3 regions of the Streptomyces sp. NPDC111628 genome follow, and region 3 is predicted to be linked to each of the others. Evidence: riboswitches for the same ligand, from Rfam matches in the RefSeq annotation. Region 3 holds a riboswitch; each other region holds the start of a gene.
The links. Region 3 has a riboswitch for cobalamin ahead of ACZ7MF_RS05710 (ribonucleoside-diphosphate reductase subunit alpha). Riboswitches for the same ligand answer to the same signal wherever they lie in the genome.
Positions count from the first base shown of each region.

Region 1: another riboswitch for cobalamin. It lies ahead of ACZ7MF_RS11855 (FecCD family ABC transporter permease); the one in region 3 lies ahead of ACZ7MF_RS05710 (ribonucleoside-diphosphate reductase subunit alpha).
Region 2: another riboswitch for cobalamin. It lies ahead of metE (5-methyltetrahydropteroyltriglutamate--homocysteine S-methyltransferase); the one in region 3 lies ahead of ACZ7MF_RS05710 (ribonucleoside-diphosphate reductase subunit alpha).

Region 1 is NZ_JBVKBZ010000002.1:926,067-931,340, reverse strand. It holds gene ACZ7MF_RS11865 (ABC transporter substrate-binding protein) at 1-317, opposite strand, end outside; gene ACZ7MF_RS11860 (ABC transporter ATP-binding protein) at 395-1,168, opposite strand; gene ACZ7MF_RS11855 (FecCD family ABC transporter permease) at 1,168-2,274, opposite strand; cobalamin riboswitch at 2,376-2,523, opposite strand; gene lpdA (dihydrolipoyl dehydrogenase) at 2,888-4,291, opposite strand; gene ACZ7MF_RS11845 (TetR/AcrR family transcriptional regulator) at 4,495-5,055, opposite strand; gene ACZ7MF_RS11840 (SDR family oxidoreductase) at 5,170-5,274, shown strand, end outside.
Region 2 is NZ_JBVKBZ010000003.1:838,378-843,651, reverse strand. It holds gene metE (5-methyltetrahydropteroyltriglutamate--homocysteine S-methyltransferase) at 1-1,789, opposite strand, end outside; cobalamin riboswitch at 1,968-2,164, opposite strand; gene ACZ7MF_RS18815 (GNAT family N-acetyltransferase) at 2,234-2,815, opposite strand; gene tsaD (tRNA (adenosine(37)-N6)-threonylcarbamoyltransferase complex transferase subunit TsaD) at 2,815-3,867, opposite strand; gene ACZ7MF_RS18805 (hypothetical protein) at 4,206-4,886, shown strand; gene ACZ7MF_RS18800 (sigma-70 family RNA polymerase sigma factor) at 5,039-5,274, shown strand, end outside.
Region 3 is NZ_JBVKBZ010000001.1:1,159,422-1,164,695, forward strand. It holds gene ACZ7MF_RS05700 (hypothetical protein) at 53-319, shown strand; gene ACZ7MF_RS05705 (ribonucleotide-diphosphate reductase subunit beta) at 232-1,272, opposite strand; gene ACZ7MF_RS05710 (ribonucleoside-diphosphate reductase subunit alpha) at 1,272-3,647, opposite strand; cobalamin riboswitch at 3,771-3,914, opposite strand; gene ACZ7MF_RS05715 (GNAT family N-acetyltransferase) at 3,993-4,499, opposite strand; gene mctP (monocarboxylate uptake permease MctP) at 4,571-5,274, opposite strand, start outside.

The DNA.
Region 1 (5,274 bases), on a different contig from region 3:
TCCTTCCACGGCACCTTCGTGAGATCGCCCTTGTCGTCGGGCATGACGTATCCGGCCATGTGGTCCTCGAGGCCGAGGGCGAACATGATCTCGGTGATTCCCACGTCGTTGGTGACCACGCGCCGCGGGGCCTGCTCGAACGTCAGCCTCTCGCCGCAGTTCTCGACCGTCACCGGATAGTGCCCGTCCGACGACGCCCGGGCGCCGCCCCCCTTCCCCTCCTCCGGCGGGACGTCCGCCCCGCAGCCGGAGACGGCGAAGGCGAGGACGGGGGCGAGGGCCAGGACCAGGGCGGCGGGGCGTGCGCGGTTCGGCATGCTGGTGGTGACTCCTTCGAGGGCGGGCGAAGCGGACGAGGCAGGGCGAACGAGGCGGGGCGAACGAGCGGGGCGTACTACTGAGCCGGCAGGCGGTCGAAGAGCAGCTGGAGCGCGCCGGTCTCCGGGTGGGCGACGCGGTGCGCCCGCACTCCGAAGACGTCGGCCAGCAAATCGGCCGTGAGAACGTCGTGCGGGGCGCCGGAGGCGACGATCCGTCCGCCGTCGACGACGTGCAGGCGGTCGCAGTGGAGCGCGGCGAGGTTGAGGTCGTGCAGGGCGGCGAGCACGGTCGTCCCGCTGGCCCGCACCAGGGACAGGACCTCCAACTGCTGGGCGATGTCCAGGTGGTTGGTGGGCTCGTCCAGGACGAGGATCCGCGGCTGCTGGGCGAGGGCGCGGGCGATCAGCACCCGTTGCCGCTCCCCGCCGGAGAGGGTGAGGAAGCCGCGGTCGGTCAGATGGCCCGCGCCGACTCCTGCCAGGGCGGCGGCGCAGACGTGCCGGTCCTCGTCGGAGGTCCGGGCGGCCGCCCCTTGGTGCGGCAGTCTGCCCATGGCCACGACCTCGGCCACCGTGAAGTCGAACTCCGCCCCCGATTCCTGCGGCAGGACGGCGAGCCGGCGCGCGCTCTCCCGCGGGCTCAGGGAGGGCAGGTCGTCACCGCCGAGCCGGACCACGCCGGCGGTGGGGCGCAGCGCCCGGTACACGCAGCGCAACAGGGTCGACTTGCCGCTGCCGTTGGGCCCGACGAGCCCGACGAACCGGCCGCTGTCCGCGCGCAGCGACACCTCGTCGAGCACCCGCGCGCCGGACATCTCCACCGTGAGTCCCTCGACCTCGACCTGCATCACACACCTCCGAAGGTGTAGGTACGGCGGCGCATCAGCAGGACGAAGCAGGGCACGCCGATCGCGGCCGTCAGTACGCCCAGCGGCAGTTCGGCGGGGGCGAGCGCGACCCGCGACAGGATGTCGACCCAGACCAGCAGTACGGCCCCGCCCAGGGGCGCCACGGCCAGCAGCCGCCGGTGGTCCGCGCCGACCAGCATCCGGGCCGCGTGCGGGACCATCAGGCCCACGAAGCCGATCGCCCCGCTGACCGCGACGACCGCACCCGTGACGGCCGCGGCGGTGAGGAACAGTTCCTTGCGCAGCCGCCCGGGGTCCACGCCGAGCGCGGCGGCGGTCTCGTCGCCCATCGCGAGGGCGTTCAGGCGCCGGGCCGACCAGCCGAGATGGACGAGGCCGCCGACGACCGCGCCCGCGGCGATCGGTACGGAGGACCAGTTCGCCCCGCCCAGGCTGCCGAGCAGCCACATCATGGCGGACCGCGCCGCTTCGCCGTGCTCGGCGGCGAACACCATGAAGGTGGTGACGGCCGAGAAGCCGTAGTACATCGCGGTACCGGTCAGCACCAGCCGGAGCGGAGTCAGGCCCCGCGGGGTCCGGGCGATCGCGTACACCAGCACCATGGCCGCGAGCGCGGAGAGGAACGCCGCCGTGGACAGCGCCCAGAGACCGAGTGCGCCGAAGGCCCCGAAGATGAGCACGGCGTTGGCCCCCACGGCGGCACCGGAGGAGATGCCGAGGACGAACGGGTCCGCCAGCGCGTTGCGGACCATGGCCTGGACGGCGACGCCGACGGACGCCAGGCCGGCGCCGACGACCGCCGCGAGCACGGCTCGTGGGAACCGGAGTTCCCAGACGATGGTGTAGGCGGCGACGTCGTCCGCGCCTATGGTCCCGCCGGTCAGCCCCGCCCAGAGGTAGTGCAGCGCCTCGCTCCAGGAGAGCCCCGACGCGCCGATGCCCGCCCCGCACGCCAGCGAGACGGGAAGCGCGACGCACAGCCCGGTCACGAGCAGGGGCAGTGAGGCGCGCCTCGGTGGTGGGGGCCCGACGTTCGTCGTGCGGTGCGGTGGGGCGGTGGGTGTCCGGTCGCGGAGCGTGGCCACAGGCGTTTCGCTTTCGCCTCGGGCCGTGCGCCTGCGTGATCGAAGGAGCGGGCCCGGACGCTGGGCGCCCTGCACAGCACCTCTCGCAGTCCACGGCGATTGACAGGGGCTTCACCACCGCGGGTAATCGGGCTTACGGATCCCCGTACAGGGCTCCGCCTACCGTTGCGGGTCAGCGCCGGACTTCGACCGGCTTCCCCCACGAGGCGCTTCGCAGCGTACCTCGTCACCGCCGCCGATCCGGAACCGCACCTGGACTCCGACGGCTTGCTGTCCCGTAGATTGGCGCAGCCCCAGGTCAGGCCCATGTGCGGAGGCCCTTGGTCAGCAAACTCCCAGCATGAGTCAGGAGACGTACTCGTGGCGGCCCAACCGCGATGCCGCCGGGCGGCAACGCGAGGAGGCCGGGTGCGCGCCGTCGGCACGGTGGTCATCGGTGGTCGCCGAACCGCGCTCGCTCAGGCCCGGTTGGTCGAGGCGGCGGACTTCATCCGGGGTCGGCGCCCTCGGGGATGGCCCACAGGGCAGGGACGCCGCCCGCGTCGACCTCGGCAAACTCGTGCTCCTTGCTTGGATCGGGTGGCGGCCGCCCGATCGGCCGGTCGCCCGGAGGTCAAAGGTTGATCATGTGGCCGGTGAGGCCGTGGAACGCTTCCTGGAGTGCTTCGCCGAGGGTGGGGTGGGTGTGGACGTTGCGGGCCAGTTCGGTGGCCGTCAGGTCCCACTTCTGCGCGAGGGTGAGCTCGGGGAGAAGCTCCGCGACGTCCGCGCCGACCATGTGTCCACCGAGGAGCTCGCCGTGCGCGGCGTCGGCTACGAGCTTCACGAAGCCGCCCGGTTCGCCCAGACCGTGGGCCTTGCCGTTGGCGGTGAAGGGGAACTTGGCGACCAGTACGTCGTGGCCTTCGGCGCGGGCCTGCTGCTCGGTGAGCCCGAACGAGGCGACCTGCGGCTGGCTGAAGGTCGCCCGCGGCATCATCCGGTAGTCGCCCAGCGGCATCGTCTCGGCTCCGGCGAGGGTTTCGGCGGCGACGACGCCCTGCGCCTCGGCGACGTGGGCGAGCTGGAGCTTGGCGGTGACGTCGCCGATCGCGTACAGGTGCGGCGTTGAGGTCCGCATGTGCTCGTCGATCGCGATGGCGCCGCGTTCGGTGAGGGTGACACCGGTGTTCTCCAGGCCGTAGCCGGTGGTGCGCGGTGCGAAGCCGACGGACATCAGGACCTTGTCGGTGCGGATCTCCGACCGTTTGCCGTCGGCCGTGGTGTAGGTGACGGTGACGGAGGTCCCCTCGTCCTCTACGGTCTCGACCTTGGTGGAGGTCAGGAGGGTGACGCCGAGCTTCTTGTACTGGCGGGTGATCTCCTTGGACACCTCGGCGTCCTCGTTGGGCAGGGCGCGGTCGAGGAATTCGAGGATCGTGACCTCGACGCCGTAGTTGCGCAGTACGTAGGCGAACTCCATGCCGATCGCTCCGGCGCCGACGATGACGATGGAGGCGGGCAGCTCGCGCTGGAGGATCTGCGTCTCGTAGGTGACGACGTTCTCGCTCAGCTCGACGCCGGGCAGCAGCTTCACGGTGGAGCCGGTGGCGATGACGGCGTCGTCGAAGGTGACGCTCTGCGTGCCGCCGGCGGTGAGGGCGACGTCGATGGTGCGGGCGTCGGTGAAGGTGCCGTGGCCGTCGATCTCGGTGATGGCGTTCTTCTTCATGAGGAAGTGCACGCCTTTGACCCGGCCGTCGGCGACCTGGCGGCTGCGGTCGTAGGCGGCGCCGTAGTCGAAGCTCACCTCGCCCGAGATGCCGAACTGCTTGGCCTCGTGGTGGAAGGTGTGGGCGAGTTCGGCGTTGCGCAACAACGCCTTGGAGGGGATGCAGCCGACGTTCAGGCAGACGCCTCCCCAGTACTGCTTCTCGATGACGGCGACACTCTTGCCCAACTGGGCCGCGCGGATCGCGGCGACGTACCCGCCGGGTCCCGCGCCGAGGACGACGACGTCGAAGTGCGTGCTACTCACGGAGAATCCTCCCTGCTCTCGCTGTTTGACTTGTGGTGGCCGGCGTGACCGTTGCCGCGAGCATCGACGAAATGCGTCCGCTGTCCGGAGCACAGTGAAGCCGATGCGCCAGGCGCCGGCGACCTTCCTCCAGCGCCTCCGCCGGCCACGGACGCCTCGGCGCCCACGCGTGCGGTCGACGTGTACCCACACCGCACCCTTGATCAGCCTGCTTCGGTCAGGGCCGCGCGCGCGGCGCCCAGTATCTCTTCGGAGAGCGGGGAGCCGTTGGTGGCCCGGGACAGGACCAGCGCTCCGAACAGGGTGCAGAGGCGGACGATACCGTCCTGGTCGTCGGTGGCGAGGAAATCGGCGAAGTCGGCCACTCCCTCGGTGTAGACGCGACGGGCCTCACGTCCCCCGCCTTCGCGCGCGATGTCGGAGGCGAGGGCTGCGACCGGACAGCCGTCCGCCGGGCCGTCGCGGTGCTCGACCGAGAGGTAGGTGTCGATCAGCACCTGCTGGGCGGCGTCGCGCCGCCCTTCATAGCGCTCAAGCCCCTCGGTGTGGCGCCGAGCGAGCTCGGCGAAGGCGTGGGCGGTTGCCTCGTCGACGAGCGCCTCCTTGGAGGCGAACTGCTTGTAGAACGCGCCGTGGGTCAGACCGGCCGCCTTCATCAGGTCGACGACGCTGACCTGCGTGCCCTGTTCCCGGAACAGCCGGGAGGCGGTGTCCACCACCCGCCTGCGATTGTCCTCCGCCTGTGCATGCGATACGCGGCCCATGGCCACCTTCCGTTTGGATGTCGACTGGCATCTATCGTAGACCCGTGTTTAGATTATAGACGTAATCTAATTTACTGCGGGTGCCGACGGTGCCCGCCAGGACCAGGAGCGAGCATGGAACTGAAGAACGCGGTCGCGGTCGTCACCGGCGCCAACCGGGGACTCGGACGACACCTGGCAGCCCAGCTCGTCGAGCGCGGCGCGAAGGTCTATGCGGCG
Region 2 (5,274 bases), on a different contig from region 3:
CGCGCAGGGCGAGCGCGACCTGGCGGGCGGTGTCGGCGAGGGGCTGGTCGTCACGGACGAAGGACCAGGCGAGCATGGTGACGGGACCGGTGAGCATGCCCTTGACCGGGCGGCCGGTGAGGGACTGGGCGTACGTGGTCCAGCGCACGGTCATCGGGTCCGGACGGGAGATGTCGCCGGCCAGGATCGGCGGGCGGACGTAACGGGTGCCGTAGGACTGGACCCAGCCGTGCCGGGTGGCGAGGTAGCCGGTCAGCTGTTCGGCGAAGTACTGGACCATGTCGTTGCGTTCGGGTTCGCCGTGCACCAGGACGTCGAGGCCGGTCTGCTCCTGGAAGGAGATCACCTCCTGGATCTCCGTCTTGATCCGCTCCTCGTAGCCGGCCGTGTCGATCCGCCCGGCACGCAGGTCGGCGCGAGCGGTGCGCAGTTCGCCGGTCTGCGGGAAGGAACCGATCGTGGTCGTCGGCAGCAACGGCAGGCGCAGGTGCGAGCGCTGTGCCGCGGCGCGCTCCGCGTAGGACTGGGAACGTCGCGTGTCGGCCCCGGAGACCGCGGCGGCACGGGCGCGGACGTCGGGATCGCGGGTGATGGGGGAGTTGGCGCGGGAGGCGAGGTCGGCGCGGTTGGCCGCCAGGTCGGCGGCGATGGCGTCGGTGCCCTGGGCGAGGCCCCTGGCGAGGGTGACGACCTCGACGGTCTTCTCCTTCGCGAAGGCGAGCCAGCGCAGGATCTGCGGCTCGATGTCCCGCTCGGCGGCGGTGTCCAGGGGGACGTGCAACAGGGAACAGGAGGCGGACACGTCGACGCGGTCGGCCAGGCCCAGCAGGGTGCCGAGGGTCGACAGGGAGCGGGCGAGATCGTTGACCCAGATGTTGCGGCCGTTCACGACACCGGCGACCAGGCGTTTTCCGGGCAACCCGCCGACGGCGGCCAGCGCGTCGAGGTTGGCGGCGCTCCCGGTGAAGTCCAGGGCAAGCCCTTCGACCGGGGCCTTGGCGAGCATCGGCAGCGCATCGCCGAGCCGGTCGAAGTAGGAGGCGACCAGCAGCTTCGGCCGGTCGGCAAGGGCGCCGAGGTCGCGGTAGGCGCGTTCGGCGGCGTTGAGTTGGGCCGGGGTGCGGTCCTGCACGAGAACGGGTTCGTCCAGCTGCACCCACTCCGCGCCCGCGGCCCGCAGATCGGCCAGGACCTCGGCATAGACGGGCAGGAGCCGGTCCAGCAGGGTGAGCGGGTCGAAGCCCGCGGGCACGCCCGGGGCGGGTTTGGCCAGCAGAAGGTAGGTGACGGGACCGACGAGAACGGGCCGGGCAGTGAGGCCGAGGGCGAGGGCCTCCTTCAGTTCGTCGACCTGCTTGGTGGAGTCGGCGGTGAACGCGGTGTCCGGGCCCAGTTCCGGGACGAGGTAGTGGTAGTTGGTGTCGAACCACTTGGTCATTTCCAGTGGCGCCACCTCCTGGGTGCCGCGCGCCATGGCGAAGTAGCCGCCGAGCGCGTCGTCTGCCACGGCGGAACGGTGACGCTCGGGAATCGCGCCGACCATCACGGTGGTGTCGAGCACATGGTCGTAGTACGAGAAGTCACCGGTGGGTACGTCGTCGATGCCGGCGTCGGCCAACTGCTGCCAGTTCGTCCGGCGCAGCTCCGCGGCCGTGGCGCGCAGGGAGTCGGCGGTGACGTGGCCCTTCCAGTAACCCTCGACGGCCTTCTTCAGTTCCCGGTTCCGCCCCTGGCGGGGGTAGCCGTACACGGTGGCCCGTGCCGCCGCGGCTGCGGACTTCGTGGTCACGGAGATCTCCTTCGCGAGATGAATCCCTGAGATCCCGGAGACGGGACGAGTACGCGAAGGAGTGACACACCGGGCGTGACCTACGCTGCGCAGCAGGGCAGACACATCCGCCTGGTATGTACGCCGACCCGCCCTCGAGGTCACCGGGATGTCCACGCACGAACGGTTCGCGCGCGGGCAGTTGGCAGGTCTTCGGACTCGCGGGCACGTCCTCTCCGTTCGAGGACACCTACTGGCCGTCGCTTCCCGGGCCCGGTACCTCGGACCCAGTGCGTATGACGGCGGTCGTTCCCGCTCACCGCTGCGGGGCAGTCCCGGATTCCCACCGGGTTCCCTCTTACGACACCCCGTCTGGAGAACGGGGCGAACCAGCTGCTGCGGGCAGCCTACGGGCAGCCGGCCCGTCAGGAGTGCAGGCGCCCGGCATCCGGGCGGTGACCCGTGTCACGCCTCCGGAACCGCGCTCCTGCCCCGCGCGCCGGCGGGGTGGCGCGGACCGAGGAAGACGACGATGCCCTTGCCGGCGGGGGACGGGTGGGTGGCCTGCGTCCACCCCTGGCGGCGGTAGAAGGCCACGGCCCGCGTGTTCTGGACGGAGGTCAGCAGCCAGGCACGCCCGTCGGGCGCGCCCGCCGTCACCGCTTCTAGGAGGTCCCCGGCGAGTCCGGTGCCGCGTGCGGCGGGACGGACGGCCAGTTCGTCGATCTCCAGGGCCCCGCACAGCCAGTCCGCGGTGTCCGTGGGACCGAGGCCGGCGGCGGCCTGCGGGTAGCAGCGGTCGGTGGGGAAGGGCGCCGGGGTCGTCCAAGCGGTTGCGAAGCCCAGTAGGTCCCCGTCACGCACGGCGGTCGCGGCCGTGAAGCCGGGACGGCCCACGTTCGTCGGCAGCCGGCAGACGAATTCCGTCGCCCTTGCTTCGTCCTCGTTCCAGGGCGGGGCGCAGAAGGCGTCGACGTACACCGACCGCAGTGCGTCGGTGTGCACGAGCAGTTCGGCGCCCCGGTGGACGTGGATGTCGGCCCTCATCAGGCGGCCACCGCCCGTCCGGTGGCGGCCGGGTGCAGGGCGGCGTACTCCAGGGGCGCCGACGGGTCGATGGACACGTTGAGCGGGGCCGGTTCGGCTCCGGCCTGTACGAGGAGGTCGCCGACGGCCGCGATCATCGCGCCGTTGTCGGTGCACAGCCGCAGTGGCGGCACCCGCAGCTCGACCCCGGCCGCGCGGCAGCGCTCTTCGGCCAGTGACCGCACCCGCGAGTTCGCGGCGACGCCGCCGACCACGACGAGGGTGCCCACCCCGTGCTCGGCGCAGGCGGCGACGGCCTTGCGGGTCAGGACGTCGGCGACGGCCTCCTGGAGCGAGGCCGCGCCGTCGGCCACCGGCAGCTCACGTCCGGCATGTCCCTCCGCCCAGCGGGCGGCTGCCGTCTTCAGCCCCGAGAAGGAGAAGTCGTACGACCCCGGCAGCGGGCGCGGAAAGGGGACAGCGCGAGGATCCCCCACTCGCGCTGTCCGGTCGATGGCCGGACCGCCGGGGTACGGCAGTCCGAAGACCCGCGCCACTTTGTCGAAGCACTCCCCGGCCGCGTCGTCGAGCGTGTCTCCGAGGTGCGTGATCCGGTCCCGGGCAAGGTCGCGGACGAGGAGCAGAGAGGTATGGCCGCCGGAGACGATGAGGACCATGCACGGGTTGGGCAGCGGGCCGTGCTCCAGCGTGTCGGCGGCGACGTGCCCGGCCAGGTGGTGCACCCCGTACAACGGCACCCCGAGCGAGTAGGCGATGCCCTTCGCACCGGCGAGACCCACCTGCAGGGCACCCGACAGCCCGGGGCCGGTGGTCACGGCGACCGCCCCGATGTCGGACAGCCGCAGCCCGGCCTCGTCCAGTGCCCGCCGGACGACCGGACGCAGCGCGTGAAGGTGGGCGCGGGAGGCGATCTCGGGCACCACACCGCCGAAGCGGGCGTGCTCGTCCATGCTCGACGCCACCGCGTTCCCCAGCAGCCGCCCGTTCCGGACCAGACCGGCGCCCGTCTCGTCGCAGGACGACTCGATGCCCAGCACCACCGCAGACCCCATCGACCGACCTTTCTTGCACCTTGAAAGTTGTTGCGAACATTGTGCAATAAGATCGCTGTCGATGTGCGCCGCCACGGGAATCGACGCGCCTCGACGTGCACGTGGAGGTGGGACTGGCCAAGGTCGCGGCGGCCCGCACACTCCACCCGTCCTGCCCGGTTCGCCCTGTCTGTCCCGTCGCCAACGACGCCCCTCCTCGGGGAGGCGGTCGGCCGCAACTCGTCCGAAGTTCCCATGGGTTGACGTGACATGAATCACCGCGAGCGGGTTGAGTCGCGGGTCCGGGAACTTCTCGTACTCCCCCTGACGGGGCGTCGAGACTGCAAGGATGAGCCGCCATGAGTGCTGGGTGGTGTCTCCGCACGACAAGAGCCGCGGTCTTCGCGGCCGTCTGCGTGCTGCTCGCCGCCCTCGGACACGTGCTGATGTCGGGGGAGGGGCTGCCCTGGTGGGTGCTCCTCTCCGGCACCCTGGCGGTCGGGGCCGTCGGCTGGGCCTTCGGGGCCCACGAACGGCGCCGCCGTACGGTGGCAGGCCTGACGGTCGCCGTGCAGACCTGCCTGCACCTCGCCTTCACGCTCGCGCAGGCTGCCCGGGCCCATGACATCGCGGCCGCCGCGGGGTTGCACCACCCGGAGCACCTGGGCTCCCACGGTGCCGACAGCATGGCGTCGCTGGGCCACGGCATGGATTCCATGACCGGTATGGGTATGGGCGGCATGCATGACATGACGCACATGGCCGGCATGTCCTCCTGGGGCATGCCGGCCGTCCACCTGCTGGCCGCCGTGCTGTGCGGACTCTGGCTGGCCCAGGGCGAGAGCGCGCTCTTCAAGACGGTCCGCGCCTGCGCGGACCGCGCCTTCGTGCCGTTGCGGCTGGTTTTGGCGGTGCTCTGCCCGCCCTCTGCTCCGCCCTCCCTCCGGCCGGCTCCGCGGCCGAGGCGGCGGCTGCGGCAGCTCCTGCTCGTCCACGTCCTCACCACCCGGGGTCCTCCCGGGGAGACCGCTGTCGTCTGACAGCCGGAACACCGCCACCGCCCTCCGCGCGGCGGCGGTCGCCCGTCCGCGCCCCCGCGCGACGGGATCTCCCCCTCACCCGTGCCCCCGCCGACGGTCACCGTGCCGTGCCCGGTCGGTGTGCGCGGGACTCAGGAAGGACCCACAGGACCATGACCCCTGCCCTGCCCACCGTGACCGACGAGACGGTCACCGCCTGGGCGCTCGCCGCCGCCGCTGGCGACAGCGAGGCGGTCGACCGCTTCGTCCGGGCGCTGCAACGCGACGTGCGCCGCTACGTGGCGTACCTCGCCGACGACGTGCAGGCGGCGGACGATCTGACCCAGGACACGTTCCTGCGCGCCCTCACGGCACTGCCCCGGTTCGAGGGGCGTTCGTCGGCGCGCGT
Region 3 (5,274 bases):
TACGGCAGTCCTGCCACTCCCGGTAAGGAGTCACCGGCGTGACAGTGGTGTCATGACCGGAAACCAGATCGAAGCCCTCGTCGGAATGCTCGCCACCTTCGGACTCCTCGTCCTCATGATCCTGCCCTCGGTGATCGGCATCGTGCGCGACCGGCGCATCGACCGCCAGATCAGGGAGGCCCAGGAGGACGGGGAGGCCCGGACCCGCCACGGGAAGGAGACCCAGAAGACTCAGAAGTCCTCGGACAGGTCGACCGTGCCCTCCACCGCCACCTGGTACGCCGAGGGGCGCCGCTCGAAGAAGTTGGTCAACTCCTGAACCCCCTGCAGCTCCATGAAGGAGAAGGGGTTCTCGGAGCCGTACACCGGGGCGAAGCCGAGGCGCGTCAGACGCTGGTCGGCCACGCACTCCAGGTACTGCCGCATCGAGTCGGTGTTCATGCCCGGGAGGCCGTCACCGCACAGGTCGCGCGCGAACTGCAGCTCGGCCTCGACGGCCTCCCGCAGCATGTCGGTGACCTGCTCCTGGAGCCGGTCGTCGAACAGCTCCGGCTCCTCCTTGCGCACGGTGTCGACGACGTCGAACGCGAAGGACATGTGCATGGTCTCGTCCCGGAACACCCAGTTGGTGCCGGTGGCCAGGCCGTGCAGCAGCCCCCGGCTGCGGAACCAGTAGACGTAGGCGAAGGCGCCGTAGAAGAACAGGCCCTCGATGCAGGCCGCGAAGCAGATCAGGTTCAGCAGGAAGCGGCGCCGGTCGGCCGGCGTCTCCAGCCGGTCGATCGACTCCACCGAGTCCATCCACCTGAAGCAGAACTCGGCCTTCTCCCGGATGGACGGGATGTTCTCCACGGCCGCGAAGGCGGCGGCGCGGTCCTCCGGGTCGGGCAGGTAGGTGTCGAGCAGCGTCAGATAGAACTGGACGTGGACGGCCTCCTCGAAGAGCTGGCGGGACAGGTACAGCCGCGCCTCGGGGGAGTTGATGTGCTTGTAGAGGGTCAGCACCAGGTTGTTCGCGACGATCGAGTCACCCGTGGCGAAGAAGGCCACCAGGCGGCCGATCAGGTGCTGCTCCATGGGGCTGAGCTTCGCCAGGTCGGCGACGTCCGAGTGGAGGTCGACCTCCTCGACGTGCCAGGTGTTCTTGATGGCGTCCCGGTAGCGCTCGTAGAAGTCCGGGTAGCGCATGGGGCGCAGGGTCAGCTCGAAGCCCGGGTCGAGCAGGTTCTTCGTGACGGGCGTCGCGGGGTTCGCGGGGATCTCGGTGGTCATTACTGGCAGGCCTCGCAGGACTCGGGGTTTTCCAGGGAGCAGGCGACCGCTTCGGGGTCCGGGCCGGCCTGCACGGGGACGGTGGTGGCGCGGGCCGCGGCGCGGGCGATCCGGGTCGCCGGGCGCGAACGCAGGTAGTACGTGGTCTTCAGGCCCTGCTTCCAGGCGTACGCGTACATCGAGGAGAGCTTCCCGATGGTCGGCGTCTCCAGGAACAGGTTCAGCGACTGGGCCTGGTCGAGGTAAGGGGTGCGGGCGGCGGCCATGTCGATCAGGCCGCGCTGCGGGATCTCCCAGGCCGTGCGGTACAGCGCGCGCACGTCCTCGGGGATCCAGGTGAAGCCCTGCACCGAGCCGTTGGCCTCGCGCAGCGCCTCACGGGTGCGTGCGTCCCACACGCCGAGCCGCTTGAGGTCGTCCACCAGGTACGAGTTGACCTGGAGGAACTCACCCGACAGCGTCTCGCGCTTGAACAGGTTGGACACCTGCGGCTCGATGCACTCGTAGACCCCGGCGATGGAGGCGATGGTCGCGGTCGGCGCGATGGCCAGGAGCAGCGAGTTGCGCAGCCCGGTGGTCGCCATGCGCGCGCGCAGCGCGGCCCAGCGCTCCGGCCAGGCGGGCTCGACGCCGTAGTGGTCCGGGTGCAGCACCCCCTTGGCCGTACGGGTCTTCTCCCAGGCCGGCAGCGGGCCGCCCCGCTCGGCGAGGTCGGCGGAGGTCTCGTACGCGGCGAGCATGATCCGCTCGGCGATGCGGGTGGACAGGGCCTTCGCCTCGGGGGAGTCGAAGGGCAGGCGCAGCTGGAAGAAGACGTCCTGGAGGCCCATCGCGCCGAGGCCGACCGGGCGCCAGCGGGCGTTGGAGCGGCCCGCCTGCTCGGTCGGGTAGAAGTTGATGTCGACGACCCGGTCCAGGAAGGTGACCGCGGTGCGGACGGTGGCGTCCAGGCGCTCCCAGTCCATGTCCCCCTGCGCCGGGTCGACGAACGCGCCGAGGTTGACCGAGCCCAGGTTGCAGACCGCCGTCTCCCCGTCGTCGGTGACCTCCAGGATCTCCGTGCAGAGGTTGGAGGAGTGGACGACGTGACCGGGGGTCGCGGTCTGGTTCGCCGTGCGGTTGGCGGTGTCCTTGAAGGTCATCCAGCCGTTGCCGGTCTGCGCGAGGGTGCGCATCATGCGGCCGTACAGCTCGCGGGCGGGCAGCGACTTGCGGGCGAGCCCCGCCTCCTCCGCCCTGCGGTAGGCCGCGTCGAACTCCTCGCCCCACAGGTCGGTCAGCTCCGGCACGTCGGCGGGGGAGAACAGCGACCAGGTCCCGTCGGCGTCCACCCGCCGCATGAACTCGTCCGGCACCCAGTGCGCGAGGTTCAGGTTGTGCGTACGGCGGGCGTCCTCGCCGGTGTTGTCCCGCAGCTCCAGGAACTCCTCGACGTCCGCGTGCCAGGTCTCCAGGTAGACCGCCGCCGCGCCCTTGCGCCGGCCGCCCTGGTTCACGGCCGCCACCGAGGCGTCCAGCGTCTTCAGGAACGGGACGATGCCGTTGGAGTGCCCGTTGGTGCCCCGGATCAGCGAACCCCGGGCGCGGACGCGGGAGTAGGCGATGCCGATGCCGCCGGCGTGCTTGGACAGGCGGGCCACCTGGTGGAGGCGGTCGTAGAGGGAGTCCAGCTCGTCCTTGGGGGAGTCCAGGAGGTAGCAGGACGACATCTGGGCGTGCCGGGTGCCGGAGTTGAAGAGGGTGGGGGAGGAGGGCAGGTAGTCCAGGCGGCTCATCAGGCCGTACAGGGCGGCGACCTCGTCCACCGCGCGGGAGGTGTCGTCTTCGGCGAGTCCGGCGGCGACCCGCAGCAGGAAGTGCTGGGGCGTCTCCACCGCCTTGCGGGTGATCGGGTGGCGGAGCAGGTAGCGGCTGTAGAGGGTGCGCAGGCCGAAGTAGCCGAAGCGGTCGTCGGCGGCCGGGTCGATCAGCCCGTCGAGGCGGGCCGCGTGCAGCCGTACGAAGGCCGCGGTGCGGTCGGCGATCAGGCCCTCGCGGTGGCCGGTGGCGACGGAGCCGGTGAAGGTGACGACGCCCTGGGAGGCGGCCTCGGCGCGGATGCCGATGGTCAGCAGGCGGGCGGCCAGCCGGGAGTAGACCGGGTCCTCCGAGATCAGACCGGCGGCCGCCTCGGTGGCCAGCTCGCGCAGCTCGGCCTCGTCGGCGCGGGCGGACCGGCCGCGCAGTGCGGCGGCGGCCACCCGGCCGGGGTCGGCGCCCTGGAGGTCGGCGGTCAGCCCGGTCAGGGTCCGCAGCAGGGCGGCACCGGGTCCGTCGGGTTCCCCGGTCGCCGTCACCGGGGTCGCTGAAGCCGGATCGGCTGGCGCGATGGTCACGTGGAGCACTCCCTCGCTCGGCACGGGGCCTGGCGGAGGGCAGGGGGGCTCACGAGCGCGCACGGCGTCCGCGTCCACCGGCCCACTCCACGAGGCCCGGACGACATGGCACCCGGACCGGGACGGCCGGGCGCACTGTCGGCAGGTCCTCGGACTGGACAGGCGTGCGCGCACGTGCGAAGACGTACGGATGCACGCAAGTACACCGTTGCGGGACAGTTCCGGATTCGCACCGGATTCCCCTGCGGCGACAGCGAGCACGAGCATACATCTTGTGCCGGGGGGCGCGAGCACCCCCAGATGTTGTGTCTCGGCGGGGTGTTGTGGCGGGGTGCCGCGGCCGTGTCAGAGCGTCAGTGCGTAGGTGAGCAGCGTGATGTCGTCCAGCTCCGGCAGCGGGTTCCAGTCGCGGTCGGGCGTGCGGGCGAAGCCCAGGCGGGCGTAGAGGCGGTGGGCGGTGCGCATGGCGGTCTGGGTCGACAGCACGACGCCCGTGCAACCGGCCACCGTCCGGGCGCGGTCGAGGCAGGCCCGCACCAGAGCCTCGCCCGCCCCGCGGCCGCGTGCCTCGCGGGCGACGGCGAGCATGCGTATCTCGGCCTCGCCGGGACGCGCGATGTCCGCCATGGGGCCGCCGGAGGGCACGAAGGTCACGCCGCCGAGCACCCGGCCGTCGGCCACGGCGACCAGCACCTCGGCGGCCGCCGCCCGCTTGGCCACGTCGCGCAGCTCGTCCAGGTAGGTGTCGCTCTCCCCGAAGTCGAGGAGGCCGTCGCGCAGATAGGCCTGCGCGGTGATCTCGCCGAGGGTGTCGTACTCCTCGGCCGTCGCCCGCCGGATCACGAAGTCCATGACGCCGAGTGTGCCCCACGGGTACGACAACGGGCCGCCGGATTTCTCCGACGGCCCGCTGAAGAGCGCCGCTAGTGCGAGCTGCCCGCCGTGGCCGGGGGCAGTTCCACCTGGACGCCGGGGTCGCCGGCGTCCGCCGTGTAGTCGGACGGCTTGGTCTCGTCGACGCCGTCGGGCGCCTTGACGGCCCGCAGGACGAAGGTCAGGACCACGGTGACCAGCACGTTCAGCACGAAGGCGGTGAGACCGATGTAGCCGATCTCGCCGATGCCGGGGATCTCGTCGGAGGAGCCGCCGAAGTGCTTCTGCGTCGGCGAGGCGACACCGTAGGCGGCGACGGTGCCGTAGACCATGCCGACCGCCCAGCCGCCGAGCAGCGCCCAGCGGTGGAACCAGCGGGTGAACAGGCCGCCGACCAGGGCCGGGAAGGTCTGCAGGATCCAGATGCCGCCCAGCAGCTGGAAGTTGATCGCGACGGTCTTGTCCATGCCCAGGACGAAGATCAGCGCGCCCACCTTCACCAGCAGCGACACCAGCTTGGAGACCTTCGTCTCCTGCTGCGGCGTGGCGTCCGGCTTGATGAAGTCCTTGTAGATGTTGCGGGTGAACAGGTTCGCGGCCGCGATCGACATGATCGCCGCCGGGACCAGCGCGCCGATGCCGATCGCCGCGAAGGCGACACCCGCGAACCAGTCCGGGAACATGTTCTCGAACAGCTGCGGGATCGCCAGCTGGCCGTTGTCCACCTTCACCCCGGCCGCGATCGCCATGAAGC